DNA from 3 places in the Streptomyces sp. NPDC000229 genome. Region 3 is predicted to be linked to each of the others. Evidence: predicted binding sites of a transcription regulator. Region 3 holds the regulator's gene; each other region holds the start of a gene.
What was found. The regulator HrcA, encoded in region 3, represses chaperone genes, less so after heat shock. The targets are predictions, from matches to a motif close to TTNGCACTCNGNNNNNCNGAGTGCNAA.
Positions count from the first base shown of each region.

Region 1: a site for HrcA is predicted at 1,496-1,522, ahead of groL (chaperonin GroEL). Genes of this name have one in related genera too.
Region 2: a site for HrcA is predicted at 4,811-4,837, ahead of groES (co-chaperone GroES). Genes of this name have one in related genera too.

Region 1 covers NZ_JBEPEL010000045.1:15,679-25,835, forward strand. The annotation lists gene thrC (threonine synthase) at 1-354, shown strand, start outside; gene ABT360_RS21530 (ubiquitin-like small modifier protein 1) at 393-671, shown strand; gene ABT360_RS21535 (cold-shock protein) at 1,114-1,320, shown strand; gene groL (chaperonin GroEL) at 1,685-3,307, shown strand; gene ABT360_RS21545 (SRPBCC family protein) at 3,399-3,845, shown strand; gene ABT360_RS21550 (DUF397 domain-containing protein) at 3,877-4,119, opposite strand; gene ABT360_RS21555 (helix-turn-helix domain-containing protein) at 4,100-4,942, opposite strand; gene ABT360_RS21560 (hypothetical protein) at 5,058-5,255, shown strand; gene ABT360_RS21565 (hypothetical protein) at 5,252-5,455, shown strand; gene ABT360_RS21570 (Uma2 family endonuclease) at 5,573-6,196, shown strand; gene ABT360_RS21575 (ABC transporter permease) at 6,272-7,699, shown strand; gene ABT360_RS21580 (ABC transporter ATP-binding protein) at 7,730-8,413, shown strand; gene ABT360_RS21585 (PTS transporter subunit EIIC) at 8,391-9,776, opposite strand; gene murQ (N-acetylmuramic acid 6-phosphate etherase) at 9,845-10,157, opposite strand, start outside.
Region 2 covers NZ_JBEPEL010000002.1:94,338-104,494, reverse strand. The annotation lists gene ABT360_RS02060 (carbohydrate ABC transporter permease) at 1-554, shown strand, start outside; gene ABT360_RS02055 (carbohydrate ABC transporter permease) at 551-1,468, shown strand; gene ABT360_RS02050 (hydroxyacid dehydrogenase) at 1,510-2,538, shown strand; gene groL (chaperonin GroEL) at 2,609-4,237, opposite strand; gene groES (co-chaperone GroES) at 4,356-4,664, opposite strand; gene ABT360_RS02035 (polysaccharide deacetylase family protein) at 4,880-5,836, opposite strand; gene ABT360_RS02030 (THUMP-like domain-containing protein) at 5,919-7,103, shown strand; gene ABT360_RS02025 (hypothetical protein) at 7,129-7,746, opposite strand; gene ABT360_RS02020 (RNA polymerase sigma factor) at 7,733-8,974, opposite strand; gene ABT360_RS02015 (YciI family protein) at 9,018-9,374, opposite strand; gene ABT360_RS02010 (hypothetical protein) at 9,423-9,749, opposite strand; gene ABT360_RS02005 (hypothetical protein) at 9,831-10,088, opposite strand; gene tsaD (tRNA (adenosine(37)-N6)-threonylcarbamoyltransferase complex transferase subunit TsaD) at 10,085-10,157, opposite strand, start outside.
Region 3 covers NZ_JBEPEL010000035.1:36,695-46,851, reverse strand. The annotation lists gene ABT360_RS18880 (SpoIIE family protein phosphatase) at 1-1,288, shown strand, start outside; gene hemW (radical SAM family heme chaperone HemW) at 1,316-2,548, shown strand; gene ABT360_RS18870 (DUF3097 domain-containing protein) at 2,714-3,529, opposite strand; gene ABT360_RS18865 (MBL fold metallo-hydrolase) at 3,540-4,262, opposite strand; gene hrcA (heat-inducible transcriptional repressor HrcA) at 4,430-5,446, shown strand; gene dnaJ (molecular chaperone DnaJ) at 5,447-6,583, shown strand; gene ABT360_RS18850 (nitronate monooxygenase) at 6,788-7,864, shown strand; gene ABT360_RS18845 (16S rRNA (uracil(1498)-N(3))-methyltransferase) at 7,861-8,601, shown strand; gene ABT360_RS18840 (ATP-binding protein) at 8,677-9,960, shown strand; gene ABT360_RS18835 (tetratricopeptide repeat protein) at 9,957-10,157, shown strand, end outside.

The DNA.
Region 1 (10,157 bases), on a different contig from region 3:
CCGAACACCATCGCCAAGTCGCTCGCCATCGGCAACCCGGCCGACGGCCCCTACGTCCTGGACATCGCCCGCCGGACCGGTGGCGCGGTGGAGGACGTCGACGACCAGCAGGTCGTCGACGCGATCAAGCTGCTGGCGCGTACGGAGGGCATCTTCGCCGAGACGGCGGGTGGCGTGACCGTGGGCGTGACGAAGAAGTTGATCGAGGCGGGCGTGCTGGACCCGTCCCTGACCACGGTCGTGCTCAACACGGGCGACGGCCTGAAGACCCTCGACGCCGTCGCTCCGACCACCGGCCCGACCGCGACGATCCGACCGAGCCTGGACGCGTTCCGCGACGCCGGCCTGGCCTGACCCTGACTTGAGCCTGTACTGAGAGGCAGCATCACGACATGAGCGTCAACGTCCGCATCCCCACCATCCTCCGTACCTACACCGGCGGCCAGGCCGAGGTCACGGCGGAGGGCGCGACCCTGTCCGAGGTCATCGAGTCGCTGGAGAAGAACCACCCGGGCATCGCCGCCCGTGTCCTGGACGACCAGGGCAAGCTCCGCCGCTTCGTGAACGTGTACGTCAACGACGACGACGTGCGCTTCGAGCAGGGTCTCCAGACCGCCACGCCCGACGGTGCGGGTGTGTCGATCATTCCGGCCGTCGCAGGCGGCTGCTGACGCAGGCGGCGTGACGGACTTTGCCCCCTCCGTGAGAGAAGCGGAGGGGGCAATTCTGCATGGTTGAGCGCGGTAGAGTTGGGGAAGTCCCCGCCGCTGCCTGTGCCGCACGCATATGAGAGATTGCGCGGCCGCGACAAGATGCAGTCAATGTACCCCCGCGAATTGTGCCATTTTGGGTGCTTTGCCGGGCCCGACTTGCCCAGGATTCTGGCCCCTTCGGCCGCATTTTCCGTTCATCCGTGCTCGGATTTCTCGTCCGATTGACCTGTTGCAGACGGCAGTTGGGCAGATACATTCAGCGGCGGTCGACGCGTTCCGGCGCACGCCCGCTGGGGTATCCCCAGGCCCCCAGGGCCTCGGGGAGCTGTCAGCGGGTGAGGTCTGACCCGGGTCCGCGAAGTGCGGTCCTGTGCAAGGGCCAGTAATAGGGGAGTTAGGCATGGCTCAGGGCACCGTCAAGTGGTTCAACGCGGAGAAGGGGTACGGCTTCATCGCGGTCGACGGTGGTGCGGATGTTTTCGTCCACTACAGCGCGATCCAGATGGACGGCTACCGCACCCTTGAAGAAGGTCAGCGAGTCGAGTTCGAGATCTCGCAGGGCCAGAAGGGTCCGCAGGCGGACATGGTCAAGCTCGCCGCCGGCTGAGAGCCGCGTCGCGATCGACCGACCATCGACTGTCGACATCGCAAGTGCCGAGGGGCTCGCGTTCCAGGGGACGCGGGCCCCTCGCGCATGTCCGGACGATGCCCGGGTGGGGTCCCGGCGGGCCGCGGCGAGGGGTCGGCACGGCCTCGGCGGAGGGCCGGATCTGCTGGAGGCGCTTGCACTCGCATGGGTCGAGTGCTAATCATTGGCGTTAGCACTCTGAAGGTGAGAGTGACAACGAAGGACCGAGTCGGTGAGGTCCGCAGGCCGGTGGGGCAAGGAACCACTTCAGGCAGGCAGGCCGTCCGTCGCGGGCGCCAGCGCGGTCCGGAGCATCCACCCCAGTCCGGGAGGACCACTTCACATGGCCAAGATCATCGCGTTCGACGAGGAGGCACGGCGCGGCCTCGAGCGCGGCATGAACCAGCTCGCCGACGCCGTCAAGGTGACCCTGGGCCCCAAGGGTCGCAACGTCGTCCTCGAGAAGAAGTGGGGCGCCCCCACGATCACCAACGATGGTGTTTCCATCGCCAAGGAGATCGAGCTCGAGGACCCGTACGAGAAGATCGGCGCCGAGCTGGTCAAGGAAGTCGCCAAGAAGACGGACGACGTCGCCGGTGACGGTACGACCACCGCGACCGTCCTCGCCCAGGCGCTCGTCCGCGAGGGTCTGCGCAACGTCGCCGCCGGCGCCAACCCGATGGCGCTCAAGCGCGGCATCGAGACCGCCGTCGAGGCCGTCTCCGGTGCGCTGCTGGAGCAGGCGAAGGATGTCGAGACCAAGGAGCAGATCGCTTCCACGGCCTCCATCTCCGCCGCCGACACCCAGATCGGCGAGCTCATCGCCGAGGCCATGGACAAGGTCGGCAAGGAAGGCGTCATCACCGTCGAGGAGTCCCAGACCTTCGGTCTGGAGCTGGAGCTCACCGAGGGTATGCGCTTCGACAAGGGCTACATCTCGGCGTACTTCGCCACCGACATGGAGCGTATGGAGGCGTCGCTCGACGACCCGTACATCCTCATCGTCAACTCCAAGATCTCCTCGGTGAAGGACCTCCTCCCGCTGCTGGAGAAGGTCATGCAGTCCGGCAAGCCGCTGCTGATCATCGCCGAGGACGTCGAGGGCGAGGCCCTGTCGACCCTGGTCGTCAACAAGATCCGCGGCACCTTCAAGTCCGTCGCCGTCAAGGCCCCGGGCTTCGGCGACCGCCGCAAGGCCATGCTGAACGACATCGCCATCCTCACCGGTGGCCAGGTCATCTCCGAGGAGGTCGGCCTCAAGCTCGAGAACGCCGGCCTGGACCTGCTGGGCCGCGCCCGCAAGGTCGTCATCACCAAGGACGAGACCACCATCGTCGACGGTGCCGGTGACAGCGACCAGGTCGCGGGTCGCGTCAACCAGATCCGCGCCGAGATCGAGAACTCCGACTCGGACTACGACCGCGAGAAGCTCCAGGAGCGCCTGGCGAAGCTGGCCGGCGGCGTGGCCGTCATCAAGGCCGGTGCCGCCACCGAGGTCGAGCTCAAGGAGCGCAAGCACCGCATCGAGGACGCGGTGCGCAACGCCAAGGCCGCCGTCGAGGAGGGCATCGTCGCCGGTGGTGGCGTGGCCCTGCTCCAGGCGTCCAGCGTCTTCGAGAAGCTGGAGCTCCAGGGCGACGAGGCGACCGGCGCCAACATCGTGCGCCTGGCGCTGGAGGCCCCGCTCAAGCAGATCGCCGTCAACGGTGGTCTCGAGGGTGGCGTCATCGTCGAGAAGGTGCGCAACCTGCCCGTCGGCCACGGCCTGAACGCCGCGACCGGTGAGTACGTCGACATGATCGCCGAGGGCATCATCGACCCCGCCAAGGTGACCCGTTCCGCTCTGCAGAACGCGGCCTCCATCGCGGCGCTGTTCCTCACCACCGAGGCCGTCATCGCCGACAAGCCGGAGAAGGCCGCGGCCGGTGCTCCGGGCGGCATGCCGGGCGGTGACATGGACTTCTGATCCTCCCGGATCGGACGCAGTCCTGACGCTGACGAGGGCGGTACCCCCACTCCCAGGGGGGTACCGCCCTCGGGCGTTCTACGCTGGGGTTATGGCCGTCGACGTCCTGACCGAGACCGTGATCGACGCCCCCTGCGACGCCGTCGCCGCGTACGCCGCCGATCCCTCGAACGCGCCCGAGTGGTACGTCAACATCGTCTCCGTGGAGTGGGAGACCTCCTCGGAGGTCGAGGTCGGCGCACGGGCCGCGTTCGTCGCCCGCTTCCTGGGGCGGCGGCTCGTCTACACCTACGAGATCGTCGAGTACGAGCCCGGGCGGCGGCTGGTCATGCGCGCCGACCAGGGGTCGTTTCCCATGGAGACCACCTACACCTGGGAGCCCTACGGCGTCGAGGGCGACCGTACCCGCATGACCCTCCGGAACCGGGGCGGAGGAGGCAGCCGGATCCTCGCCGCCGCCATGCGCCGCGCCAACCGGAAGGACCTCGCGATGCTGCGGCACCTCCTGGAGACGCGCTACGGCCCCGGGGCCGCCTGAGCCCCGAGGCCGCGCGTCGCTCTTGTCGCTCTTATCGCTTGAGGTCCGCCACGAACGCGGACCATGCGGCGGCCCGGAACACGAGCTTCGGGCCGGTGGGGTTCTTGGAGTCACGGACGGGGACGAGGTCGGGGTGGCCATCGGCGACTTCGAGGCAGTCGCCGCCGCTGCCGCCGCTGTGGGTCGACTTGCGCCACCTGGCGACTTCGAGGCAGTTGCCGCCGTCCCCGCCGCTGTATGTGGACTTGCGCCACTCAAGGATGTCGATCTTCATGGGCGTAATCCTCCGCCACTGATGTGATCAGGGCCAGGGATTCCCTGGGTGACAGTGCGCTGGCCCCGAGGAGATCGTAGGACAGTTCGTAGTGTTTGACGGTGGCGGGGTCGTCCTGCAACTGCCCCGTGCCCAGCCCTTGCAGGTACGCGAGCGGTGGTGCGTCGTCGAAGGCCATCAATTTGAGGGCGCCTTCGAGCGCCATGTGCGCGCCTGCCTCGAATGGCAGGACCTGCACGATCACCCGGTGGGCGCGGCCCAACTCCGCAATGTGTTGGAGGGCCTCGGCCATCACCGCCGGGCCGCCGACCTCTCGTCGCAGGACCGCCTCGTCCAGAACCGCCCAGAACAGCGGCTTCGTTGGGTCGTCGAGGATCCGCGCGCGGGCGAGCCGCGCCTCGACCAGGCCGTCGATGGCGTCTTCCGTCGCGGTGGGCTGGTACGCGCGGAACACCTCACGCGCGTACCGCTCCGTCTGGAGCACGCCCGGGATCAGCAGCGGGGCGTACTCCTTGATCGACGTCGCGACCGCTTCCGCCTCCGCCGCTTCCGCGAAGTGATCGGGGTATCGCGACTTGTTGGCGGCCTCGCAGTTCCGCTGGAAGAACCCGTTCGTGCCCAGTACGTCATCGATCTGTGCCGCGAACTCCGGTTGCATCCGCCGCGTGCCGGCCTCCAGCTGGCCGATGAACGAGCCGCTCACGAAGAGCTTCTCGCCCAGCTTCTCCTGGCTGAACTCGGCCTTTTCGCGGGCGTGGCGCAGTTCGGCGCCGAGCAGTGCCCTGGGCGAGGAGGACGGGTCGAGATCCTTCGGACCGGGCATGTGTCAACTCCCGTTAGCACAGATGGGGTTGTTGGGCCGCCTTTGTGTTCAGACTAGCCGCGAATCGACCACGCTGTGTACAGAACCCGAACACTCAGCGTGGAGGTGCCTGGTCATGGGGACGCGATCCGTGGAGCAAGTGGTGGACCAGCTGCGGGACGAACTCGGCAGGGTGGGCGTGACCCTGCCGTCCCTGCGGGTCGACCCGGTGTCGGCCGCGAGTGACGTGCCGTACCCGCTCGTGGAGCTGGGGCGCTGCAACGTGGACACCGCCATGCGCCTGGTCGCCGTCCTGCACGAGGCGCGGCGATGAGCGCGCCCGAGTACATGATCGACGGCCGGGACGGGCGGATCGGTGAGGTCATGGGCCGCGTCGGCGGCTATGTGCAGCTGCGTCCGCTGGGCGGCGGGCGGGAGTGGGACTGTCCGCCGGACGCCCTGTCGCCGGCTCCGCCGGGCGAGGTTCTGCGAGCGCGCGTTCGGGAGTTGAACAGACAGGCCCGCCTGCCGTGAGGGTGCCGGGTCCGTGCGCTGCTCACACGATCGTGGGACGCTGAGGAAAGGGGCGCTTCCCCGGCGCCCCGTCGATCTACATTCGCCTTCCTCAGGCCACGGGAGAAGGGACCCGCGATGACAGCCGCGACGGTCGAGAACGACCCGGCCCCCGAGACCCCCCCTACGTGGGAATTCATGCTGGACGCCTGGCGTGGGCTGGACGTGCCCGAGGGCTGGCGCGCCGAGATCGACAAGGGGAAGATTTTCTTGGTACCGCCGCCACACGCGCACCACAACGGCATCGCCGAGGTCGTGCAGCGCCGCCTCTACAGGGGGCTGCCCGACGAACTGGGCATCTACCAGACCCTCGGAGTGCACATCGCGCCGCTCGACAAACTGTACGTTCCCGACCTGGTCGTGATGCCGACCGACTTGATCGCTGCCGCCGACCCGGACACGTACGACCCCGTCGACGCGTCCGAGGCCCTGCTGATCGTGGAGATCACCTCCAAGAACAACGCCACGGACGACCGGACCAGGAAGTACCACGCCTACGCGCGCGCCCTGGTCCCGATGTACCTGCTCATCGACCGGTACGACACCCGTGGCGCGATGGTCACCCTGTTCGCGGACCCGCAGGACGGCACGTACAAGCAGTCCGAGCAGGTGCCGTTCGGGAAGGTGCTCACCCTGCCCGAGCCGTTCGGGGTCGCGCTGGACACGGCGGCGTTCCCGGGCGGCGCGGGGGCCGGCGCGTAACGTCCGTGCCGCTTCTCATGCGACTCTCACCGGGGGCTTAACCCCCCATCACGCCGCGTCCATAGCTTTCGCGGCATGTTCTTCACCTATCTCCGGCGCGAGTTGCGCCGTCGACGCAAAGCGGCGCTGGTCGTCGCCTCGGGGCTCGCCCTCGGAATCGCGCTGGTCATCGTGGTCGACTCGGTCACGGCCGGGATGAACCGGGCCCGGGGCAAGGTGTTGGAGTCGCTGTACGGGCTGGGGACCGACATGACGGTCACCAAGGCCGCCTTGCCGCCAGGGGAAGGCGATGCCGTTCGGCGGCCCCGGTTCCGGTTCGACGCGAGCGGGGAGGGTGGCGGGGCACAGAGCCAGGACGTCGTCATGGTGCAGGGGTTCGAGACGCTCGCCGCCTCGACCGTCGTGAAGGTCGCCGGACAGGACGGGGTGGCGGACGCCGTCGGTGGGCTGAACGCACGGGTGTTGAAGGTCGACGGGCAGTTCAAGCGCGGCGAGGCGCAGTCGGGGAAGCCTGGTCAGGGCGGTGGCCGGGTACAGGGGGGCGGGGCCGACTTCGGGGTCGACTCGTACACCGTGTACGGGACCGATGTCGCCCACCTGGGGCTCGGGCCGCTGACGTCGTCGGAGATCACCTCCGGGCGTACGTTCACGGCGGCCGAGACGTCCGCCAAGGTGGCCGTCGTCGACAGCGCGTACGCCAAGGAGCAGGGCCTGGCCGTCGGGGAGAGGCTGACCGTCTCCGGTACCGCGTACCGCGTCATCGGCGTCGCGACCGCCGACAGCGGGGACGCCGCCGCCGACGTCTACCTGCCGCTCGCCGAGGCGCAGACGCTCGCCGACGCCAAGGGCAAGGTGACGACGGTGTACGTCCGGGCGACCGACTCCCAGCGGATCGAGGACGTCAGGACCGCTGTACAGAAGAACGTTCCGGGGACCACCGTCACCACGTCCGCCGACCTCGCCGACACCGTCTCCGGGTCCCTGTCGACCGCCTCCGGCCTGGCGGCGGGAGTGGGCACCTGGCTGTCGATCGTCGTGCTGGGCGCGGCGTTCGTCGTGGCGGGGCTGCTGACGTCGTCGGCGGTCAGCAGGCGGGTGCGGGAGTTCGGCACCCTCAAGGCGCTGGGGTGGGGGAGCGGGCGCGTCACCCGTCAGGTGGTCGGCGAGGCATTGGTCCACGGGCTGATCGGCGGAGCGCTCGGGATCGGCGTCGGGCTGGCCGGGGCGTGGGCCGTCACGGCGTTCAGCCCGACGCTGACGGCCGAGCTGGGCGGGGACGCCGGTGGCGGCGGACAGCGGTTCGCCGGGGGGCCGGGCGGTGGCGGGCCGGCGGGGGACGCCGCGACCCGTGCCCTGGACATCGCGCTCACCGCGCCCGTCTCCCTCACCACCATCGCGCTCGCCGTGGCCCTCGCCGTCGCGGGCGGTCTTGTCGCGGGCGGGTTCGGCGGATGGCGTGCCTCCCGGCTGCGGCCCGCGGACGCGCTGCGCCGCATCGCATAGATCCCTCACCAAGACTGGAGTTGTCAGCACATGTACCAGCTCAGTGGCGTCACCAAGCGCTACCGGCGCGGCAAGGAGACCGTCCAGGCCCTCGACGGGGTGGACCTGATCATCGAGGACGGCGGGCGGCTGGTCATCCAGGGCCCGACCGGCGGCGGCAAGTCCACGCTGTTGCAGATGCTCGGCGGCCTGGACCGGCCCACGGAAGGGCGCGTGCTCCTGGACGGCACCGACCTGGCCACGCTGCCCGAGGCGCGGCTGACGCGCCTACGGGCGGAGAAGATCGGTTTCGTGTTCCAGGGCTTCAACCTGGTGCCGACGCTCACCGCCCTGGAGAACGTGGAGACCGCCCTCGTACCGCTCGGGCTGAAGGCCGCCGAGCGGCGCGAGCGGGCGGCGGAGGCGCTGGTCGCGGTGGGGCTGGGGGAGCGGCGGTGCCATCTGCCCGGCGAGTTGTCGGGCGGGCAGCAGCAGCGCGTCGCGATAGCGCGGGCGCTGGTGAAGCGGCCGGCGGTGCTGCTGGCGGACGAGCCGACCGGGAACCTCGACGAGTCGATGCGCGACGAGATCATGGACCTGCTGGAAGGGCTGTGGGAGGAGAACGGGCTGACGTTCGTGATGGTCACCCACGACACGGCCCTGGCCCGGCGCGCGCCCCGGCTCGCCGTGATCCGCAAGGGGCGGGTCACGATCAGGGAGCAGGTGGTGCGCTGAGCAGCGGTTTGCCGATGCCGAAGAGGTACGTGGCGGCGAACCCGGCCACGTACCCGGTGAGCAGCCCGCCCGCGTAGACGGCGACGGTGGTCATGGCCAGGCCCCGGTCGCCGTCGAGCAGCGGGAACAGCGCCCAGCCGGACGGGCCGATCGCCGTGGAGCCGACCTTGTCGCCGAGCATGTTGAACAGCCCGATGAACCCGCCGCCGAACGCCCCGCCCACGCACGCGGTGATGAACGGCCTGCCCAGCGGCAGCGACACGCCGTAGATGAGCGGCTCGCCGACTCCGAGGAGCCCCGCGGGGAGGGCGGACTTGATGGTGCGGCGGAGGTCGGTGCGGTGGCGGAGGCGTACGTAGACGGCGGCTGCCGCGCCGACCTGGCCCGCGCCGGCCATCGCGAGGATGGGCAGGAGGACGGTGTGGCCCTGCTGCTCGATCAGGGTGGTGTGGATCGGGATCAGGGCTTGGTGCAGGCCCAGCATGACGAGGGGCAGGAACAGCCCGCCGAGTACGAACCCGGCGACCGCCCCGGCGTGCGCGAGGAGCCAGTCGGCGGCCGTGCCGATGGCCGTGGACACCCCACCCGCGACGAACATCAGGCCGTAGACGGTGACCAGGCCGGACACCAGCACGGTGAGGGTGGGCGTGACGAGTACGTCGAGGGCCTCGGGGACGTGCCGTCGGCACCACTTCTCCACGTGGACGGCGAGCAGGGCGGCGGCCAGGGCGCCCAGGACGCCGCCCTGGCCGGGGGAGAGCTGCTGGCCGAAGGCCTCGACCCTGGCGACGCCCGCGTACACGATGATCGCGGCGACGGCACCGCCGAGGATCGGCGTACCGCCGAACTCCTTCGCCGTGTTGAGGCCGACGAACACGGCGATCAGCGCCATGAAGCCGGAGGCGATGGCGGCGAGGGCGGGGGTGAGGGCGGGCAGCCAGTGGAGGTTGAGGAGCAGGCCGTTGAAACCGGCGATGATGCCGCAGCCGATGAGGGCGGGGATGAGCGGCACGAAGATGTTCGCGACGCGACGGAGGAGGAGCTTGGCGGGGGTGGCGTTCCGCTCCTTCTGGGCGGCCTTGATGGCGGCGCCCCGGGACTGGAGGAGGAGTGCCTCGAACTCGGGGGTGACGCGGGCGACGGTGCCGGGGCCGAGGACGATCTGGTAGGTCGTACCGTCCTCGACGACGCCGAGGACGGCGGGGTGGGCCTTGAGCGCCTCGTCCTGGACGAGCGTGCGGTCGAGGAGGCCGAGGCGGAGGCGGGTCATGCAGTGGGCGACGGAGGTGACGTTCGCGGCGCCGCCGACGAGGGGGAGGAGGGCGGTGGCGGTGGCGCGGGGGTCGTGTGCGGGTGCGGTCATGGCGCGGATGGTGCCAGGGGGCGGGCGGTGTGCGGCGGGTGCGCGCCGCTGGGTGGGTCGGGCCCCGCCTATTGGTCGAGTGCCGCTCGCAGGTGGCCGCCCGACTTGGTGAGGAGCTGGGTGGCCGTGTCCGGGTCGACGCCCGCCAGGAGCGTGAGGATCGCGGGCTTGACCTCGCCGTCCGTTGCCGTGAGGGCGGCTTCGATCTCGGCGTCGGACGCGCCGGTGGCGAGGGCGACGATCCGGTGGGAGCGGGCGCGGAGCTTCTCGTTGGAGGCGCGGACGTCGACCATGAGGTTCCCGTACGTCTTGCCGAGCCGGATCATCGTGATCGTCGAGATCATGTTGAGGACCAGCTTCTGGGCGGTGCCCGCCTTCAAA
Region 2 (10,157 bases), on a different contig from region 3:
TGCCCGGCATCATCGCCGCACTGATCTGGGTGTACCTCTACACGCCCCAGCTCAGCCCGGTCGTGAAGGCCATGGAGTCCGGCGGCATCGGCTTCGACTTCTTCTCACCCGAAGGCGCCCTCCCCTCCGTGGTCAACATCGCGCTGTGGGAATGGCTCGGCTACAACATGGTCATCTTCTACGCGGCCCTCCAGGCCATCGACCGCTCCGTCCTCGAAGCGGCGACGGTCGACGGGGCGGGCGCCTGGCGCACCGCGTTCAGCATCAAACTCCCGCTGATCCGCGCCTCCTTGGCGATGGTCGCGCTGTTCACCGTCATCGGCTCGCTCCAGCTGTTCACCGAGCCGCTGATCCTCAACAAGGGCACGGGCTCCGCCGTCACCTCCACCTGGACGCCCAACATGTACGCCTACTCCGCGGCCTTCGACCGCAACGACTACGGACTCGCGGCCGCCGCCTCCGTCCTCCTCGCGCTCACCGCCGCGCTCCTGTCCTTCGCCGTCACCCGCTTCACCGGCCGCCGGAAGCAGAACCGGAAGGAGAAGCACGCATGAGCGCGACCGTCACCACTCCGCCGCCCGCCCGCACCGCCCCCGCGGCCACCGGCGGCACCACAGCCACGCGCCGGCCGCCGAGCCGATGGCTGTCCAGGACCGCCGTCAACGGGGCCCTGCTGCTGTCCGCCGCCTACATGCTCTTCCCCCTCGTCTGGCTCGTCACCGCCGCCACCAAGGACGCGGGCGGGCTGCTGGCCGGGAACGCCTTCTCCTTCGAGGGCTTCGACCTCGCGGGCAACCTCACCCGGCTCGCCGAGTACGGCGACGGGGTGTACTTCCGCTGGTACCTCAACAGCCTCCTGTACGCGGGCGGCGGGGCGCTGGCCTGCTCGCTGATCTGCGTCGCCGCCGGATACGCCTTCGACAAGTACGACTTCCGGGGCAAGGAGAAGCTCTTCGGTGTCGTCCTGATGGGCGTGCTGGTCCCCACCACCGCGCTCGCCCTGCCCATGTACCTGCTCGCCAGCAAGACGGGCATCGTCAACACCTACTGGGCCGTGCTCATCCCCGTCCTGGTCAACCCGTTCGGCGTCTACCTCGCCCGCGTCTTCAGCGCCGGCTACATCCCGGGCGAGGCCCTGGAGGCCGCCCGTATCGACGGGGCCGGCGAGCTGCGCGCCTTCTGGTCGATCGGGCTGCGCATGATCATGCCGGGCTTCGTGACGGTCTTCCTCTTCCAGTTCACCGCCATCTGGAACAACTTCTTCCTCCCCCTGGTGATGCTCTCGGACCAGCGGCTCTTCCCCCTGAGCCTCGGCCTGTACGCATGGAACAGCAACGCCCACGCCGAGCCGGACTTCTACCCCCTCGTCGTCACCGGCTCCCTGCTGGCCGTCCTCCCCCTGGTCGTCGCCTTCGTCTCGCTCCAGCGCCACTGGAAGGCCGGTCTGACCGCCGGGAGCGTCAAGTGAGGCCGCCGCCCATGCCGCCGTTGAGGAGCCCACGGACCACCATGCACGACACCACTGACAACCGGCCCGCCGTCCTGCTGGCCATGGGCCCCGGCATCGCCGGGCGCCTGCTCACCGACGCCCACCGAGCCCGCCTGGCCGCCCTCGCGCGCACCGACCCGCACCTGGTCGCCCACGACCTGACCGCCCCCGTGCCCCACATCGCCTCCGCGCTCGCCGAGGCCGAGGTGCTGTTCACCTGCTGGGGCGCGACACCGCTCACGGCGGCCGTCCTGGACCGGGCCCCCCGCCTGCGTGCCGTCGTCCACGCCGCCGGGTCCGTCAAGCACCATGTCACCGACGCCTGCTGGGAGCGCGGCATCACGGTGACCTCGGCCGCCGCGGCCAACGCCCTGCCGGTCGCCGAGTACACGCTCGCCGCCATCCTGCTGGCCGGCAAGCGCGTCCTGCGCGCCGCTCGGCGGTACGCCGAGCTGCGCGCCGAGCACGACTGGCTGCGGGAGCTCGCCGACAGCGGCAACCACCGCCGTACGGTCGGCATCGTGGGCGCGTCCCGCGTCGGCCGCCGCGTGATCGAGCTGCTGCGCCCCTTCGACGTACAGGTGCTGCTCCACGACCCGTACGTCACCTCCGACGAGGCCGCGGCGCTCGGGGTCGTGCCGGCCGGGCTCGACGAGCTGTGCGCCCGCGCGGACATCGTCTCCGTGCACGCCCCGCAACTGCCGTCCACCCGCCACATGATCGGCGCCACGCAGCTCGCCCTCATGCCGGACGGGGCGACGCTCATCAACACCGCGCGCGGCTCCCTGATCGACGAGCCGGCCCTCCTGGAGCACCTGGTGTCCGGCCGCCTCAGCGCCGTACTCGACGTCACCGACCCCGAACTCCCGCCGCCCGACTCCCCGCTCTACACCCTCCCCAACGTGCTGCTCACCCCGCACCTCGCGGGCTCGCTCGGCAACGAGCTGCACCGCATGGCGGACCAGGCGCTGGACGAGCTGGAGCGGTACGCGAAGGGCGCGCCGTTCCAGGATCCGGTGCGGCCGTGGGAGCTCAGCCGCTCGGCGTGACGGCGCGGAAAACACCGAGGCCCGGTGCCCCCGCGACGGGGGCACCGGGCCTCGAAACGCTCAGCAGGCGTCAGTGGGAGTGGCCGTGACCATGGCCGTGGCCCGCGTCCGCCGGCTCCTCTTCCTTCTTCTCGACGACCAGGGTCTCGGTCGTGAGCAGCAGGGAGGCGATGGAGGCGGCGTTCTCCAGGGCCGAGCGGGTGACCTTGACCGGGTCGATGACGCCGGCCTTGATCAGGTCGCCGTACTCGCCCGTGGCGGCGTTGAAGCCCTGGCCCTTGTCGAGCTCGGAGACCTTCGAGGTGATGACGTAGCCCTCGAGGCCCGCGTTCTCGGCGATCCAGCGCAGCGGCTCGACGGCGGCGCGGCGAACGACCGCGACACCGGTGGCCTCGTCGCCCTCCTTGCCGAGGTTGCCCTCCAGCACCTTGACGGCGTGGACGAGCGCGGAGCCACCACCGGAGACGATGCCCTCCTCGACCGCGGCGCGGGTCGCGGAGATGGCGTCCTCCAGACGGTGCTTCTTCTCCTTCAGCTCCACCTCGGTGGCGGCGCCGACCTTGATCACGCACACGCCGCCGGCCAGCTTCGCGAGGCGCTCCTGGAGCTTCTCGCGGTCCCAGTCGGAGTCCGTGGTCTCGATCTCGGCCTTGATCTGCGCGACGCGGCCCTGCACGTCCTCGGACTTGCCGCCGCCGTCGACGATCGTGGTGTCGTCCTTGGTGACGGTGACGCGGCGGGCGGTGCCCAGCACGTCAAGACCGGCCTGGTCGAGCTTGAGGCCGACCTCCTCGGCGATGACCGTGGCGCCGGTGAGGGCGGCCATGTCGCCGAGCATCGCCTTGCGGCGGTCGCCGAAGCCGGGGGCCTTGACCGCGACGGCGTTGAACGTGCCGCGGATCTTGTTGACGACCAGGGTCGACAGGGCCTCGCCCTCGACGTCCTCGGCGATGATCAGCAGCGGCTTGGAGGAGCCGGCCTGGATGACCTTCTCCAGCAGCGGGAGCAGGTCGGTGATCGCGGAGATCTTGCCCTGGTGGATCAGGATGTACGGGTCGTCGAGGACGGCCTCCATACGCTCCTGGTCGGTGACCATGTACGGGGACAGGTAGCCCTTGTCGAAGGCCATGCCCTCGGTGAAGTCCAGCTCCAGGCCGAAGGTGTTGGACTCCTCGACGGTGATGACACCGTCCTTGCCGACCTTGTCCATCGCCTCGGCGATGAGCTCGCCCACCTGCTGGTCCTGCGCGGAGAGCGCGGCCACGGCGGCGATGTCGGCCTTGTCGTCGATCGGGCGGGCCGAGGCGAGCAGCTCGTCCGAGACGGCCTTGACCGCGGCGTCGATGCCCTTCTTCAGGGCGGCCGGGGAGGCGCCCGCGGCGACGTTGCGCAGACCCTCGCGGACCAGCGCCTGGGCCAGGACGGTGGCGGTGGTGGTGCCGTCACCCGCGATGTCGTTGGTCTTGGTCGCCACCTCCTTCACCAGCTGGGCGCCGAGGTTCTCGTACGGGTCCTCGATCTCGACCTCGCGGGCGATCGTGACACCGTCGTTGGTGATGGTCGGCGCGCCGAACTTCTTGTCGATGACGACGTTGCGGCCCTTGGGGCCGATCGTCACCTTGACCGTGTCGGCAAGCTTGTTGACGCCGCGCTCAAGGGCGCGACGGGCGTCCTCGTCGAACTTCAGGATCTTCGCCATGGGAGCGATTCAGCCCTCTCGAAAACTCTGGTTGACGAACCGCGCCCCTCGCCGCCCGGCAATGTGTCATCAGCGGGGGCCAGGGGCGCAGCTCAAAAGCAAATCTTGCTCAGGTGAATTACTTCTCGACGATCGCGAGCACGTCGCGAGCCGAGAGGACGAGGTACTCCTCGCCGCTGTACTTCACCTCGGTGCCGCCGTACTTGCTGTACAGCACGATGTCGCCGGTCTTGACGTCGAGCGGCAGGCGCTCGCCGTTCTCGAAGCGGCCCGGGCCAACGGCCAGGACGACGCCCTCCTGGGGCTTCTCCTTGGCGGTGTCCGGGATGACCAGGCCAGAGGCGGTGGTCTGCTCGGCGTCGAGCGGCTGGACCACGATGCGGTCCTCGAGCGGCTTGATGGCAACCTTGGAGCTGGTGGTCGTCACGATCCGACCTCCCCCTTCGGAGATCTCACGGGGTTAACTGTCTGAGGTGGCGACCAGGTGGATCCGTCGTCGCGGGTGCCGGACCTGCCCGTCGCTGTGTTGGCACTCTCCGGTGGGGAGTGCCAGACCTGAGACTATGACCGCGGTTAGCACTCGGTCAAGCGGAGTGCCAATTCACCGCCCGGTCGTGGCGTGATCGCGGCCGCAGGGCCGGCTCACACGTAGTCCTCCAGCCTGGCCACCGCGTACCCCTTGGCCGTGACGACGTCCATCACCTGCCTGATCATGTCCGGCATGGTGCCGTTCCAGTCCTCCCGGCCCCGGAAGTGCGTGAGGATGATGTCGCCGGGATGCAGGTCCCGGTCCCATTCGCGCCACTCCATGTGGTCGGGAAAGGCTTCGGCGGCCCACAGGGGGACGGCTTTCACGCCGCACGACCGCGCGGCGCGCAGGGTGTCGGCGTTGTAGTTGCCGTAGGGCGGGCGGAAGAGCGACGGCCGTGTGCCGTACCGCTTCTCGATGGTGTCCTGCTGCCCGCAGATCTCGCGCTTCTGCTCCGCGTACGAAAGGGCGGGCATGTAGCGGTGGTTGAGGGTGTGGTTGTGCAGGGCCACGCCCCGGTCCTGCATCCGCTTGAAGTAGGCGTAGTCCTCCTTGACCAGGTAGTCGCTGAGGAAGGCGCTGTAGGGGATGTCCAGTTCGTCCATCATCCGCAGCAGCTCGGGGTCCTTCTCCGCGCCGTCGTCGATCGTCAGGAAAACGATCCGTTCCTTGGTCGGCACGGTGGTGAAGACGGGCGGCAGGCTGGGGTCGCCGACTCCGAAGCCCTTGCGGAAGGTGATGTGCGGCTTGTCGGTGGCCGCCGGGGGCGGGGGCGCGGCCAGGGGGGTGGCCCTGAGGCCCCACTTCCTGGCGGCGAGGGTACGGGCGGCCTGTGCGCGCCTGACCTTCTCCACGTACGCGGTGAGGGCGGCGGCCGCGTCGGGGGGCTGCTGGGGCTGCTGACCGGCGGCGGGCTCGGCATTGCCGCCGCCCGCTCCGGAACCCGGACCCGCTCCCCCGGTGCCGGTTTCCGCGGCACAGGCGGATCCGAGCGCCGCGATCAGCAGTGCGGCGAGCAGGACCCGCGCACGCTTGCTTACCCTTTGACCTTTTTGTCGTACTAGCTGCATGGCGCCGCATCCTGTCAGCGCGCCGCCCGGACCACCGGCCGACACCGCCGCCTGACGCGCACCATCCCCCGCCTGGCCCACAATGGGCCGGGTGACCGATCTCGCCGCCTTCTCCGCGCTCCTCACCGACGAGGGCCAGACCCTGCTCACCGCCCTGCGCGACCACACCCCCTCCCAGGAGCTGGCGGTCGCCTCCCGGCTGCGCCGCGAGCACCCGGCCGATCTGGTCACGGCGGCGATCGCACAGGCCCGGCTGCGGCAGCGGGCAGTGGCGAAGTTCGGCGAGCAGGACGCGCACCGCATGTACTTCACGCCCGGCGGCGTCGAACAGTCCACCCGCAGAACGGTCGCCGAGCACCGCGCCGCCGCCTTCGCCCGCCTCGGCGTACGCAGCGTTGCGGACCTGTGCAGCGGAATCGGCGGCGACGCGATCGCCCTGGCCCGCGCGGGCATCCGGGTCCTCGCCGTCGACCGCGACCCGCTGACGGCCGAGGCCGCCCGCGCCAACGCCGCCGCACTGGGCCTGGCCGACCTGATCGAGGTGCGCTGCGCCGACGTCACGGAGGTCGACACCTCCCCGTACGACGCGGTCTTCGTCGACCCGGCACGGCGCGGCGGGCGGGGCGGCGGGCGGATCTTCGACCCGGAGGCCTACTCCCCGCCCCTCTCCTGGGCCGTCGACGCGGCTCGCAAGGCCCCGCACGCGGCGCTGAAGATCGCCCCGGGCATCCCGCACGAAACGGTCCCACCGGAGGCCGAGGCCGAGTGGGTCTCCGACGGCGGCGACGTCAAGGAGGCGGTGCTGTGGTTCGGCACCCGCCCCGGCACGATCACCGCGACCCTCCTGCCCGGCCCGCACACCCTCACCGGCCGGGGCCTGCCGGACCCCCCGGCCCGCCCCGTCGGCCGCTTCCTTTACGAGCCGGACGGCGCCGTCATCCGCGCGCACCTGGTCGCGGAGGTCGCCGAGGACCTCGGCGGCGGCCTGCTCGACGAGACGATCGCGTACATCACAACCGACGAGCTGCGCCCCACCCCGTACGCCACCGCCTACGAGATCACCGACGAGCTGCCCTTCAACCTCAAGAAGCTCAAGGCCCTGCTGCGTGAACGGGAAGTGGGCACCCTGACGGTGAAGAAGCGCGGCTCGGCGGTCGAACCGGAGGAGCTGCGCCGCAGGCTCAAGCCGAAGGGTCCGCACGCCGCCACGGTCTTCCTCACCCGGGTCGCCGGGGCGCCGACCATGCTGATCGGGCAGCCGGTCTGAGGCGTCTCTCCGGGATCAGGCCGGGTCAGAGGGCGGCCAGCCGCAGCGCCAGGCGGCGGTGGCCGACCGCCTTGCCGCCGGCGATCAGGCCGTGGATCCACAGGATGATGCCCGCGCCCATGGCGTAGGCGACCTCCCCGTAGGTCGTGCTGCCGGGGCGGGCCAGCGCCGGGACGACGAACGAGAGCCACAGCCCGGCCGCGCACTGCGCGAACGCCAGCAGCAGCCACGCCAGGCTCATCCCCGGCGCCCGGAAGCGGGCGTCACGCACCGGGGCGGGGTCCAGCGCCGCCCACTCCAGCAGCCGGGCACGCAGCGTGCGGTCCCGGCGGAGGCCGAGCGTGACGACGACGACCAGCGGAACCATGACGGCCAGCCCCAGGCAGGCGGCGACGGCGCCGGCCATCGCCATCAGCGGGTCCACCAGGCCGTCGAGCGAGAGGATCCCGGCGCCGATGAAACCCCACCCGAACTGCAGGCCCAGCAGCGTCAGCAGAGAGAGCGTCAGCCGCTTCCCGCCCAGCATCCGCCGGTTCAGCTCGCCGATCGCCATGGTCCGGTCGGCGAGCAGCGCGTCGCGGTCCGGCCAGGTGCGGAGGTGAACGGGCGGCGGAGGCGGGGGCAGGAGGCTACGGCTGGGCATGGTCCGAGGCTAGCGCCCGTGATCGTCCCTGAAGCAGGGCCCTCTCGCGGGCGTTACGGGCCAGCGACGCCGCCCGCTCGAACTCCGCCCGGGCCTCGGCGACGCGCCCCAGCCGGGCCAGCAGGTCACCCCGTACGCTCGGGAGCAAGTGGTAGCCCGCCAGGGACGGTTCACCGGCGAGGGCGTCCACGATTCCGAGCCCCGCCGCCGGGCCCTCGGCCATCGAGACGGCCACCGCGCGGTTCAGCTCGACGACCGGCGAGGGGGCGAGCGCGGCGAGCCGCCCGTAGAGCGTCGCGATGGTCGCCCAGTCGGTCTCCTCGTACCGCGCCGCCCGCGCGTGGCAGGCCGCGATCGCCGCCTGGAGCGCGTACGGCCCCGTGCCGGCCTTCTCCAGTGCCGCGAAGCCCCGCCGGATCAGCAGCCGGTCCCAGCGCGCCCGGTTCTGGTCGGCCAGCAGCACCGGCTCCCCGTCGGGCCCGGTGCGCGCGGCCGTGCGGGAGGCCTGGAGCTCCAGCAGCGCGGCGAGCCCGTGCACCTCGGGCTCCTGGGGCATCAGTCCGGCCAGCACGCGCGCCAGCCGCAGCGCGTCCTCGCACAGGCCGGGGCGGAGCCAGTGGTCGCCGGCGGTCGCCGCGTACCCCTCGTTGAACACGAGGTAGATGACCTCCAGCACGGAGGCGAGCCGGGCCGCCCGGTCCTCCCCGTACGGCACCTCGAAGGGCACGCCCGCCCGGGCCAGGGACCGCTTCGCGCGGACGATCCGCTGGGCGACCGTCGGCTCCGGTACCAGGAAGGCGCGGGCGATCTCCTCCGTCGTCAGCCCGCCGAGCAGCCGCAGCGTGAGCGCCACGCGCGCGTCGGCGGAGAGCACCGGGTGGCAGGCGGTGAAGACCAGCCGCAGCAGGTCGTCGTCGATGTCGTCCGGGTCGTGGGCGGCGTCCGGCGCGTACGAGTCGTCCACGTCGCGTCCGACCTCGGCGAGCTTGCGCGCGTACGTCTCGCGGCGGCGTACGAGGTCGATGGCTCGGTTCCTGGCCGTGGCCATGAGCCAGGCGCCCGGCCTGTCCGGGACGCCCGACTCCGGCCACTGCTCCAGGGCGGCGACCAGAGCGTCCTGCGCCAGCTCCTCCGCGATGCCCACGTCACGGACGATCCGGGCGACGCCCGCGATGATCCGCGCCGATTCGATCCTGAACACCGTCTCCACGGCGTGCGGTGCGCTCACGCCTCCCCATGGTGCCGCATCGGCCGGTGCGGCACGCGGTGTCTCAGGCTTCGGCGATCTCCCGCACCTCGGCGGTGATGGTCCAGTGGTCCTCGTGGAGCGCGAGGAAGCGCTTGGTCCACTCGACCGCTTCGGCCTTGTCCTTGCACTGGCTGATCGAGTACCCGCCGATGACCTCCTTGGACTCGGTGAAGGGGCCGTCGGTGACCGACAGCTGCCCGCCCGACCAGGTCACTCGGGTGCCCTGGGAGGACGGCATGAGCCCGGCGGTCTCCAGCATGACCCCCGCCTTGGTGATCTCCTCCAGCAGCTTGCCCATCCGCTCCTGCAGCTCGGGGCTCGGGCCCTCGGCGGGGGCGTTCTTCTCGTCGATACGGATCATCGTCAGGTAGCGCGGCACGGCCGTCTCCTCGGGTGTGTGCGGCGGGCTGTTCCCCGCCTCTCACCCTTACGTCGAACGGGCGGGACCCGGATCGACACCCGGCGCGAAAAACTTCCGGGCCTTTTTCGCGGGACGCGTCTGCGCGCGGGCGCCCCGCAGCCGGGCCGCCGGACGGGGCTGACGCTGGATCTGCACGTACACGGCCCAGTGGGCGGTGAAGCGCCGCAGCGGGGCGAGATCCGAGCCGAGGCGAGCCTGGTCGGCGGCCTGGTCCACCTCCCGGGTGAACGCCGGCAGCGCGGCCGGGGCGATCTGCGCAACGGCCTGCCGCAGCGCGGTGACGGTCGGCGGGGGCGGCGGGATCAAGGGCTGCTCGGGCGGACCGGCGGTCATGCGTTCTCCCATGGCGGGGATTCTGAGCGATGACCCAGCCTGCCGAGCACGGATTCGAGAGGTGTCAGCCGAACGGGCGGCTCACGTCCCGTGCGACTCGAAACGCCAGCGGTGCACCGGGCGGGTGACCAGGGTGGGGGCGGGCTCCGGGAGTTCGGGGAGGTCCGCGTCGAGGGGGGCGTCCCACCAGGTGAGGACCAGCACCCGGTCGCCGGGGGCGGTGAACGTCTCGCGGCGGACCGGGGCGGTGGCCAGCTCCTGGGCGCGGGTCCACTCGAGGAGCTCCGCGCCGCGGCCGGCCGCCGCGCGGGCTTCCCACATCAGGGTGACCACGGTCATGAGTAGAGGTTGTCCTTGCTGATCTCGTGGACGTGGTCGTGATCGTGGTCGTGGTTCCCCGGCACGTGC
Region 3 (10,157 bases):
GGACAACACCACGGAGGGCGGCGGGCCCCGGCTCGCCCGGGTGTGGCACGCCGACGAATCGGCGCTGGAGACGCTGCGCACGGTGCTGGAGAAGGAACCGCCCCGCATGCCGGAGCCGCCCCGCACCGGGCCGGTGCCGATCCCGTGGCCGTCCTCGGAGCGCGGCGCGGAAGGGCACGCGGACGGGCACGGGCATGCGCACGCGGACGGGAAAGCGGACAGGCACGGGCACGCGGACGGACACGGGGTCCGGGGCGGCGACGGGCAGGGGGTCCGGGGCGTGCCGGGCGGCGCGGCGGGAGGCACCGCGCTCGCGTACCGGCTGGTCGTCGGCGGGCACGGACTGGGCACGCTGATGCTGGGACGGCGCGGGCGCGGCCGGATCCCCGACGCCGTCACCACCCTCGTGGAGGACTTCGCGCGCCGCGTCGCCCTCGCCATCGGGGCCGCCCGCCGCTACACCCGCCAGGTCACCATCAGCCGGATCCTCCAGCGCGGTCTCCTGCCCAGCCAAGTGGCCCAGATCCCGGGCATCGACAGCCGCATCGTGTACGAACCGAGCGACGACGGTCTCGCGGGCGGCGATTTCTACGACGTGTTCCAGGCCGGCCCGGGAGCGCGCCGCTGGTGCTTCATGCTCGGTGACGTCCAGGGCAGCGGCCCCGAGGCCGCCGTCGTCACCGGCCTGGCCCGCCCCTGGCTGCGCTTGCTCGCCCGCGAGGGCCACCAGGTCGGGCAGGTCCTCGACCGGCTGAACCGGCTGCTCCTCGACGACGCCACGGAGGCCGCCGAAGCCGCCGCCTCCATGGTCGCCGCGGCCGGTGACCTGCCCGGCGGGCCACAGCCCCCGGCCCAGCCGCAGTCGCGGTTCCTGTCACTGCTGTACGGCGAGCTCGTGCCGCTCGCCCCCGAGGACGGCGGCGGAGCCCGCTGCACGCTCGCCAGCGCCGGCCACCCCCTGCCGCTCCTGCTGCGCCCCGACGGCTCCGTGACGCCCGCCGCGGCGCCCCAGGTGCTGCTCGGCGTCGTCGACGACGTCGGGTACGAGAGCCACACCTTCCACCTCGCGCCCGGGGAGACCCTCCTGTGCGTCACCGACGGCGTCACCGAACGCCGCTCCCGCACCGGCCGGATGTTCGACGACGGCGACGGGCTGGCCGAGGCCCTCGCCGGCTGCGCCGGGCTGCCGGCACGGGAGGTCGCCGACCGGATCCGGCAGGCGGTCCACACGTTCGGCGAGACGCCCGTGCGCGACGATCTCGCGCTGCTGGTGCTCCAGGCCCGGTAGGTGCCGCGGTGACGGACAATGGGCGGTATGCCTTCCGTACTGCCCGATGGTGAGCCCATGCCCGAGGACGGCGCGCTTCCCGCGTCCGCCCTGCTCGGGGCCGGTGAGCGGCCGCTCGGGTTCTATCTGCACGTGCCGTACTGCGCGACCCGCTGCGGCTACTGCGACTTCAACACCTACACCGCCACCGAGCTGCGCGGCTCCGGTGGCGTCCTCGCCTCCCGCGACAACTACGCGGCGACGCTGACGGACGAGGTGCGCCTCGCGCGGAAGGTGCTCGGTGACGACCCGCGCCCGGTGCGCACCGTCTTCGTCGGCGGCGGTACGCCCACGCTGCTCGCCGCCGCGGACCTCGTGACGATGCTGGGCGCCGTCCGCGACGAGTTCGGGCTCGCCGACGACGCCGAGATCACGACGGAGGCGAACCCGGAGTCCGTGGACCCTGCGTACCTGGCGGAGCTGCGGGAGGGCGGCTTCAACCGGATCTCCTTCGGCATGCAGAGCGCCCGCCGGCACGTCCTGAAGGTGCTCGACCGCACGCACACCCCCGGGCGGCCGGAGGCCTGCGTCGCGGAGGCGCGCGCGGCCGGGTTCGAGCACGTCAACCTCGACCTGATCTACGGCACGCCGGGGGAGAGCGACGACGACTGGCGCGCCTCGCTCGACGCGGCGATCGGCGCGGGGCCGGACCACGTCAGCGCGTACGCCCTGATCGTGGAGGAGGGCACGCAGCTGGCGCGGCGCATCCGGCGCGGCGAGGTGCCGATGACGGACGACGACGTCCACGCGGACCGGTACCTGATCGCCGAGGACGTGCTGTCCGGGGCGGGCTTCTCCTGGTACGAGGTGTCCAACTGGGCCACCTCGGAGGCGGGACGGTGCCTGCACAACGAGTTGTACTGGCGCGGCGCCGACTGGTGGGGGGCGGGGCCCGGCGCGCACAGCCACGTGGGGGGCGTGCGGTGGTGGAACGTCAAGCACCCCGGCGCGTACGCCGCGGCGCTGGCGGAGGGGCGGTCGCCCGGCGCGGGGCGTGAGGTCCTGTCGGAGGAGGACCGGCGCGTGGAGCGGGTGCTGCTGGAGCTGCGACTGAAGGAGGGGTGCGCTCTGTCGCTGCTGAAGCCGGCGGGCCTGGCCGCTGCCGAGCGGGCGGTAAGGGACGGGCTCCTGGACGCCGGTCCTTACGCCGACGGGCGGGCCGTGCTGACGCTGCGGGGGCGGCTCCTGGCCGACGCGGTGGTGCGGGACCTGGTGGATTGATTGACGTCCCCTCCAGGCCCCGCCCAGGAGGCCGACCGCAGATCCCCGCAGTGGCGGGGACAACGACCTGCCAGGCCGTGTGGACGAGCTGATCGACGGAACAGCCCCGCTATGGCGGGGAGGCGGTTCGGGCCCCGGCGGGGAAACGACTGGACCAGTGTGTGATCACGCCGGCTCCGCGCCGCCTACCGTCACGTGATCAATGAGTTGCTCCACCGCGCCCAGCAGCTCCGGCTCCAGGTCTTTGTACGAGTGGACCTTCGACAGGATGTGCTGCCAGGCCGCGCCCGTGTTCTCCGGCCAGCCGAGTGCCCGGCACACGCCCGTCTTCCAGTCCTGGCCGCGCGGGACGGCGGGCCACGCCCGGATGCCCACCGACGAGGGCTTCACCGCCTCCCAGATGTCGATGTACGGATGCCCCACGACCAGGGTGTGGGCGTCCGTGACCGATGCCGCGATGCGGGACTCCTTGGAGCCGGGGACCAGATGGTCCACCAGGACCCCGAGGCGGGCGTCGGGGCCCGGGCCGAAGTCCCGGACGACGGCCGGGAGGTCGTCGACGCCCTCCAGGTACTCGACGACCACGCCCTCGATGCGCAGGTCGTCGCCCCACACGCGTTCCACGAGCTCCGCGTCGTGGCGGCCCTCCACATAGATGCGCCCCGCACGGGCCACACGCGCGCGTGCACCCGGGACGGCGATGGAGCCCGAGGCGGTGCGCGACGGCCGGGAGGGCGCCGCCGACGGGCGCACCAGCGTCACCGTACGGCCCTCCAGGAGGAACCCCCGGGGCGTCAGCGGGAACACCCGGTGCTTGCCGAACCGGTCCTCCAGGGTGACCGTCCCCGCCTCACAGCCGATCACCGCCCCGCAGAAGCCGGTGCTCACCTCCTCGACCACCAGGTCCGGGTCGGCGGGAACCTCGGCAACGGGCGCGGACTTCTTCCACGGGGGCGTCAGATCGGGGTGGTAGCTGCGCATTCGCCAGACGCTACGACACCCCGAACCGCCGGGCCAGTTCATCGCGTTGGGCGCGTAGGAAGGCGGCGTCGACCACGGCGCCGTGCCCGGGGACGTACACGGCCTCCTCGCCGCCCAGCTCCAGCAGCCGGTCCAGGGCGGCCGGCCAGCGCGAGGGGATGGCGTCCGGCCCGGCCTGCGGGTCGCCCGACTCCTCCACCAGGTCCCCGCACAGGACGACCTCCCGGGAGCCCGGCACGAGCACGGCCAGGTCGTGGCCGCTGTGACCCGGCCCCACATTGGCCAGCAGCACCTGCCGCCCGCCCAGCTCCAGCGTCCACTCGCCGCACACCAGGTGGTGCGGGGCCACCAGGACGTCCGTCGCCTCCAGGGCGTCCGTCTCGGCCACCCCGTGCCGTACGGCGTCGCCCCGCAGCGCGTCGCGGTCCCTGGTGAGCACGGTGTCGATGCCGACGGCGCCGTACACCTCCGTCCCCGAGAACGCCGCCGTGCCGAGCACATGATCGAAATGGGGATGACTCAGTGCGATATGCGTCACTCTCCGGCCGCCCATCAGGGCCTGAGCCTGCGCCCGGATCGCGGCGCCCTCACGGAGCGTCGCGCCCGTGTCGTACAGGAGAGCGCCCTCCTCGCCGACCACCAGCGCCGTGGTCGCGTCCCACACCGGGAGCCTCCTGCGGCCCACGCCGTCGGCGAGACGCTCCCAGCCGAAGTCTTCCCAACTGACGTCCATACCGCGACGCTATCGGCAACCACCAGCGACGTCGCGCGGTAGCGTGGTCGGCCGCCCTTGCTAGGGGCGTACCCCGGCGCCGTACACTTGCCGGGGGAAGGTTGGCACTCGGGCATTGCGAGTGCCAGCGAAGCAGAAGGAACCACAGCCAGCTGGAGGTGCGCGCGATGCTCAGCGAACGCAGACTCGAGGTACTGCGCGCCATCGTCCAGGACTATGTCGGTACCGAGGAGCCCGTCGGTTCCAAGGCCCTCACGGAGCGCCACAACCTCGGAGTCTCGCCCGCCACCGTGCGCAACGACATGGCGGTGCTGGAGGAGGAGGGCTTCATCGCCCAGCCCCACACCAGCGCGGGCCGCATCCCCACCGACAAGGGCTACCGCCTCTTCGTCGACAAGCTCGCCGGCGTCAAGCCGCTGTCGTCGCCGGAGCGGCGCGCCATCCAGAACTTCCTGGACGGTGCCGTGGACCTCGACGACGTCGTCGGCCGTACGGTGCGGCTGCTCGCGCAGCTGACCCGGCAGGTCGCCGTGGTGCAGTACCCGTCGCTGACGCGGTCCACCGTGCGTCATGTGGAGCTGCTGTCGCTGGCCCCCGCCCGGCTGATGCTCGTCCTGATCACCGACACGGGGCGGGTGGAGCAGCGCATGGTCGACTGCCCCGCGCCGTTCGGCGAGACGTCCGTGGCCGACCTGCGGGCGCGGCTGAACAGCCGCGTCGTGGGGCGGCGCTTCACGGACGTACCGCAGCTGGTGCAGGACCTCCCGGAGTCCTTCGAGGCGGAGGACCGGGGCACCGTCTCCACGGTGCTGGCCACGCTGCTGGAGACACTGGTGGAGGAGACCGAGGAGCGGCTGATGATCGGCGGCACCGCCAATCTCACCCGCTTCGGGCACGACTTCCCGCTGACGATCCGGCCGGTGCTGGAGGCGCTGGAGGAGCAGGTGGTGCTCCTGAAGCTGCTCGGCGAGGCCAAGGACTCGGCGATGACCGTACGTATCGGGCACGAGAACGCCCATGAGGGCCTCAACTCCACGTCCGTCGTCGCGGTCGGCTACGGTTCGGGCGACGAGGCAGTCGCCAAACTCGGCGTGGTCGGACCGACCCGCATGGACTACCCCGGAACGATGGGAGCGGTACGCGCAGTGGCACGTTACGTCGGACAGATCCTGGCGGAGTCGTAAGTGGCCACGGACTACTACGCCGTACTCGGCGTACGCCGCGACGCGTCCCAGGACGAGATCAAGAAGGCGTTCCGGAGGCTCGCCCGCGAGCTGCACCCGGACGTCAACCCCGATCCGAAGACGCAGGAGCGGTTCAAGGAGATCAACGCCGCCTACGAGGTGCTGTCGGACCCGCAGAAGAAGCAGGTCTACGACCTCGGCGGTGACCCGCTGTCCGCCTCCGGCGGCGCGGGCGCGGGTGGCTTTGGCGCGGGTGGCTTCGGCAACTTCTCCGACATCATGGACGCCTTCTTCGGTACGGCGTCCCAGCGCGGCCCCCGGTCGCGCACGCGGCGCGGCCAGGACGCGATGATCCGCCTGGAGATCGACCTCAACGAGGCGGCCTTCGGTACGACCAAGGACATCCAGGTCGACACGGCCGTCGTCTGCACCACCTGCTCCGGCGAGGGCGCCGCGCCCGGTACATCGGCCCAGACGTGCGACATGTGCCGCGGCCGTGGCGAGGTCTCCCAGGTCACCCGGTCCTTCCTGGGCCAGGTCATGACGTCCCGTCCCTGCCCCCAGTGCCAGGGCTTCGGCACCGTGGTCCCCACCCCGTGCCCGGAGTGCGCGGGCGACGGCCGGGTCCGGTCGCGCCGTACGCTCACGGTCAAGATCCCGGCCGGTGTGGACAACGGCACCCGTATCCAGCTGGCCGGCGAGGGCGAGGTCGGCCCCGGCGGCGGTCCGGCCGGTGACCTGTACGTCGAGATCCACGAGCTGCCGCACGCGGTGTTCCAGCGGCGGGGCGACGACCTGCACTGCACGGTGACCATTCCGATGACGGCGGCCGCACTGGGCACGAAGTGCCCGCTGGAGACGCTGGACGGGCTGGAGGAGGTCGACGTCCGGCCCGGCACGCAGTCGGGCCAGTCGATCCCGCTGCACGGACGCGGTGTGACGCACCTGCGCGGCGGCGGGCGCGGTGACCTCATCGTGCACGTCGAGGTCCAGACGCCGTCGAAGCTGGACCCGGAGCAGGAGCGGCTGCTGCGGGAGCTGGCGAAGCTGCGGGGCGAGGAGCGGCCGACGGGTCAGTTCCAGCCGGGGCAGCAGGGTCTGTTCTCCCGCCTGAAGGACGCGTTCAACGGGCGGTGACCGAGGGTCCGCGGCCCCGGTACCCCCTGACGGGGGCAGATCGTGGTCGTGGGGGCTGACGCCCCCGCGCCCCGGGACCCGGTGGCTTCGCGCCGCATGAGCCCCCCGAGAGGCCGGCTGGTCCGCCGCAGGACCCCAAGACCGCCCGTGCGCGCACGGGCGGCCGCGTGTGGCCGTGCGGCGGGGGCGTGACACCATGCGTGCATGTCCTCCGCACTGACCGATCTCTGCCGGTACCCGATCGTGCAGGCCCCCATGGCGGGTGGCGCCTCCTGTCCGCAGCTGGCCGCGGCCGTGTCCGATGCCGGTGGCCTGGGGTTCCTGGCCGCCGGGTACAAGACCGCCGACGGCATGTACCAGGAGATCAAGCAGGTACGCGGGCTGACCTCGCGGCCCTTCGGCGTCAACCTGTTCATGCCCCAGCCCGGACACGCCGACCCCGCCGCCGTCGACGTCTACCGGCACCAGCTCGCCGGTGAGGCCAACTGGTACGACACGCCGCTCGGCGACCCGGACGCGGGGCGGGACGACGGGTACGAGGCCAAGCTGGCCATCCTGCTGGACGACCCGGTCCCGATGGTCTCCTTCACGTTCGGGTGCCCGACCCGCGAGACGGTCGCCGCGTTCGCGCGCGCCGGGACGGTCACCGTCGTGACGGTGACGTCGCCCGAGGAGGCCCAGGCGGCGCAGCAGGCGGGTGCCGACGCCGTGTGCGTCCAGGGCATCGAGGCGGGAGGGCACCAGGGCACGCACCGCGACGACCCGGAGACCGGCGGGGCCGGCACGGGCCTGCTGTCGCTGATCGCGCTGGTGAAGGAGGCCGTGCCGCTGCCGATCATCGCCGCGGGCGGTCTGATGCGCGGCAGCCAGATCGCCGCGGTCCTCGCGGCGGGCGCCGAGGCCGCACAGCTCGGCACGGCGTTCCTGGTGTGCCCCGAGTCGGGCGCGCACGTCCTGCACAAGCAGGCCATGACCAACCCGCTGTTCGTCCGCACCGAGCTGACGCGGGCGTTCTCGGGGCGCCCCGCGCGGGGCCTGGTCAACCGGTTCATGCACGAGCACGGCCCGTACGCCCCGGCCGCCTACCCCGAGGTGCACCACTTGACGAGCGGGCTGCGCAAGGCCGCGGCCAAGGCGGGTGACCCGCAGGGCATGGCGCTGTGGGCCGGGCAGGGCCACCGGATGGCGCGCGAGCTGCCCGCCGGGCGCCTGGTGGAGGTCCTGAGCGCCGAACTGGACGCCTCGGTGGCCGGCCTCGCGCTGCGGGGCGTCGCGTCATGACCGCGCCCGTGTTCCTGGTCGACCGCGTGGACCAGGTCACCGGCGGGACCGTCACCCTCGACGGGCCCGAGGGGCGGCACGCCGTCTCCGTACGCCGCCTGCGCGTCGGCGAGGAGATCGTCCTGACGGACGGCGCCGGCAGCGGCGCGTACGGCACCGTCGCGGCCGTCGAGGGCAAGGACCGCCTCGATGTGACGGTGACCGAGGTACGCACGGAACCCGAGCCCACCCCCCGTATCACCGTCGTCCAGGCCCTGCCCAAGGGTGACCGCGGCGAGCTGGCCGTGGAGACCATGACCGAGACGGGCGTCGACGCGATCGTGCCGTGGGCGGCGTCCCGCTGCATCACGCAGTGGAAGGGCGACCGGGGCCTGAAGGCGCTCGCCAAGTGGCGGGCCACGGCGCGGGAGGCGGGCAAGCAGTCGCGCCGCCTCCGTTTCCCGGACGTCGCCGACGCGGCCACCACCAAGCAGGTGGCCCGGCTGCTCGCCGAAGCGGACTTCGCCGCCGTCCTCCACGAGGAGGGCGCCCAGCCGCTGGCGACCGCCGAACTGCCCGCCACGGGCCACATCGTGCTGGTCGTGGGCCCCGAAGGGGGCGTGTCGCCCGACGAGTTGGCGGCCTTCGCCGAGGCGGGCGCGAAGCCCTACCGGCTCGGCCGCAGCGTGCTGCGCACCTCGACCGCCGGGACGGCCGCCACCGCCCTGCTGCTGGGACGCACCGGCCGCTGGTCGTAGGGCGGCCCGGGCGACCACCGCTCAACAGCGGGGGTCAGCGGACTCGTTGTCGTACCGGCTCCGTAAGGTGGCGGCATGTCCGACGAGTCTCCTCTCATCCGCAGCCTCCGCACCGCCGTCGCCGCCGCGCCCGACGACGTACCCTTGCGGCTGCACCTCGCCGAACTCCTCCTCCAGGCGGGGCGGAACGACGAAGCCGTGACCGAGGCGGCCGTCGCCCTCCAGCACGCACCCGGTGACCCGGACGCCCGCGCGCTGATGGGCCGCGCCATGGGCATGCCGCCCGCGCCGGCCCCGCAAGCCCCGCAGACCCCTCCGGCCCCGCACACCCCTCCGGCCCCGCAGGACCGCGAGGGCTTCGACTGGGCCGCCGCCGAGCAGGAGGTCGGTGACATCGTCCCGCCCCGGTTCGTGGACGGGACCGAGGCGCCCCTCACCGTCGACGGCCACGGTGACGACCCGGGTGACGCCGCCGCCTGGGACGTCGACGTACCCGGCGCCGTACGGCTCGCGGACGTCGGCGGCATGCAGGAGGTCAAGGACCGACTGGAGGCCGCCTTCCTCGCGCCCATGCGCAACCCCGAGCTGCGCAAGCTGTACGGCAAGAGCCTCCGCGGCGGCCTCCTGCTGTACGGGCCGCCCGGCTGCGGCAAGACGTTCATCGCCCGCGCGGTCGCCGGCGAGCTGGGCGCGAGCTTCCTGTCGATCTCGCTCAGCGACATCCTCGACATGTACATCGGCGCCTCCGAGAAGAACGTCCACGACATCTTCGAGACCGCCCGCGCCCAGGCCCCTTGCGTCGTCTTCCTGGACGAGCTCGACGCGCTGGGCGCCAAGCGCAGCCGCAGCCACCACAGCGGGCTGCGCAACGTCGTCAACCAGCTCCTCACCGAACTGGACGGCATCGCCGCCGACAGCAATGACGGCGTGTTCGTCCTGGCCGCCACCAACGTCCCCTGGGACGTGGACATCGCGCTGCGCCGCCCCGGCCGCCTCGACCGCACGCTGCTGGTCCTGCCGCCGGACGCCGCCGCGCGGGACGCGATCCTCCGCTACCACCTGCGCGACCGGCCCATCGAGGCGGTCGACCTGGGCAAGCTCGTCAAGGCCACCGAGGACTTCTCCGGGGCCGACCTCGCCCACGTCTGCGAGACCGCCGCCGAGGCCGCGCTGCTCGACTCGGCCCGCACCGGCACCGTACGGATGATCAACATGAAGGACCTGATGGGGGCGGCCAAGCAGATACGGCCGTCCACCGAGCCCTGGTTCTCCGCCGCCCGCAATGTGGCGACGTTCGCCAACGACGGCGGCATGTACGACGACCTCCTCGCGTACCTGAAGAGGAAGCGCAAGCTGTGACCACCCCGCCCACCCCGCAGTCGCTGACACTGGACCGGGCCGAGGCGCTCTACGACCTGGATCGCTACGAGCAGGCCGCCGCCCTCACCGCGCAGCACCTCGCGCAGAACCCGGACGACGCGCAGGCCCTCGCCCTGCTCGCCCGCTGCCGCCGCCACCTCGGTGACCGCGGCGAGGCGCTGCGTCTGGCGGACGAG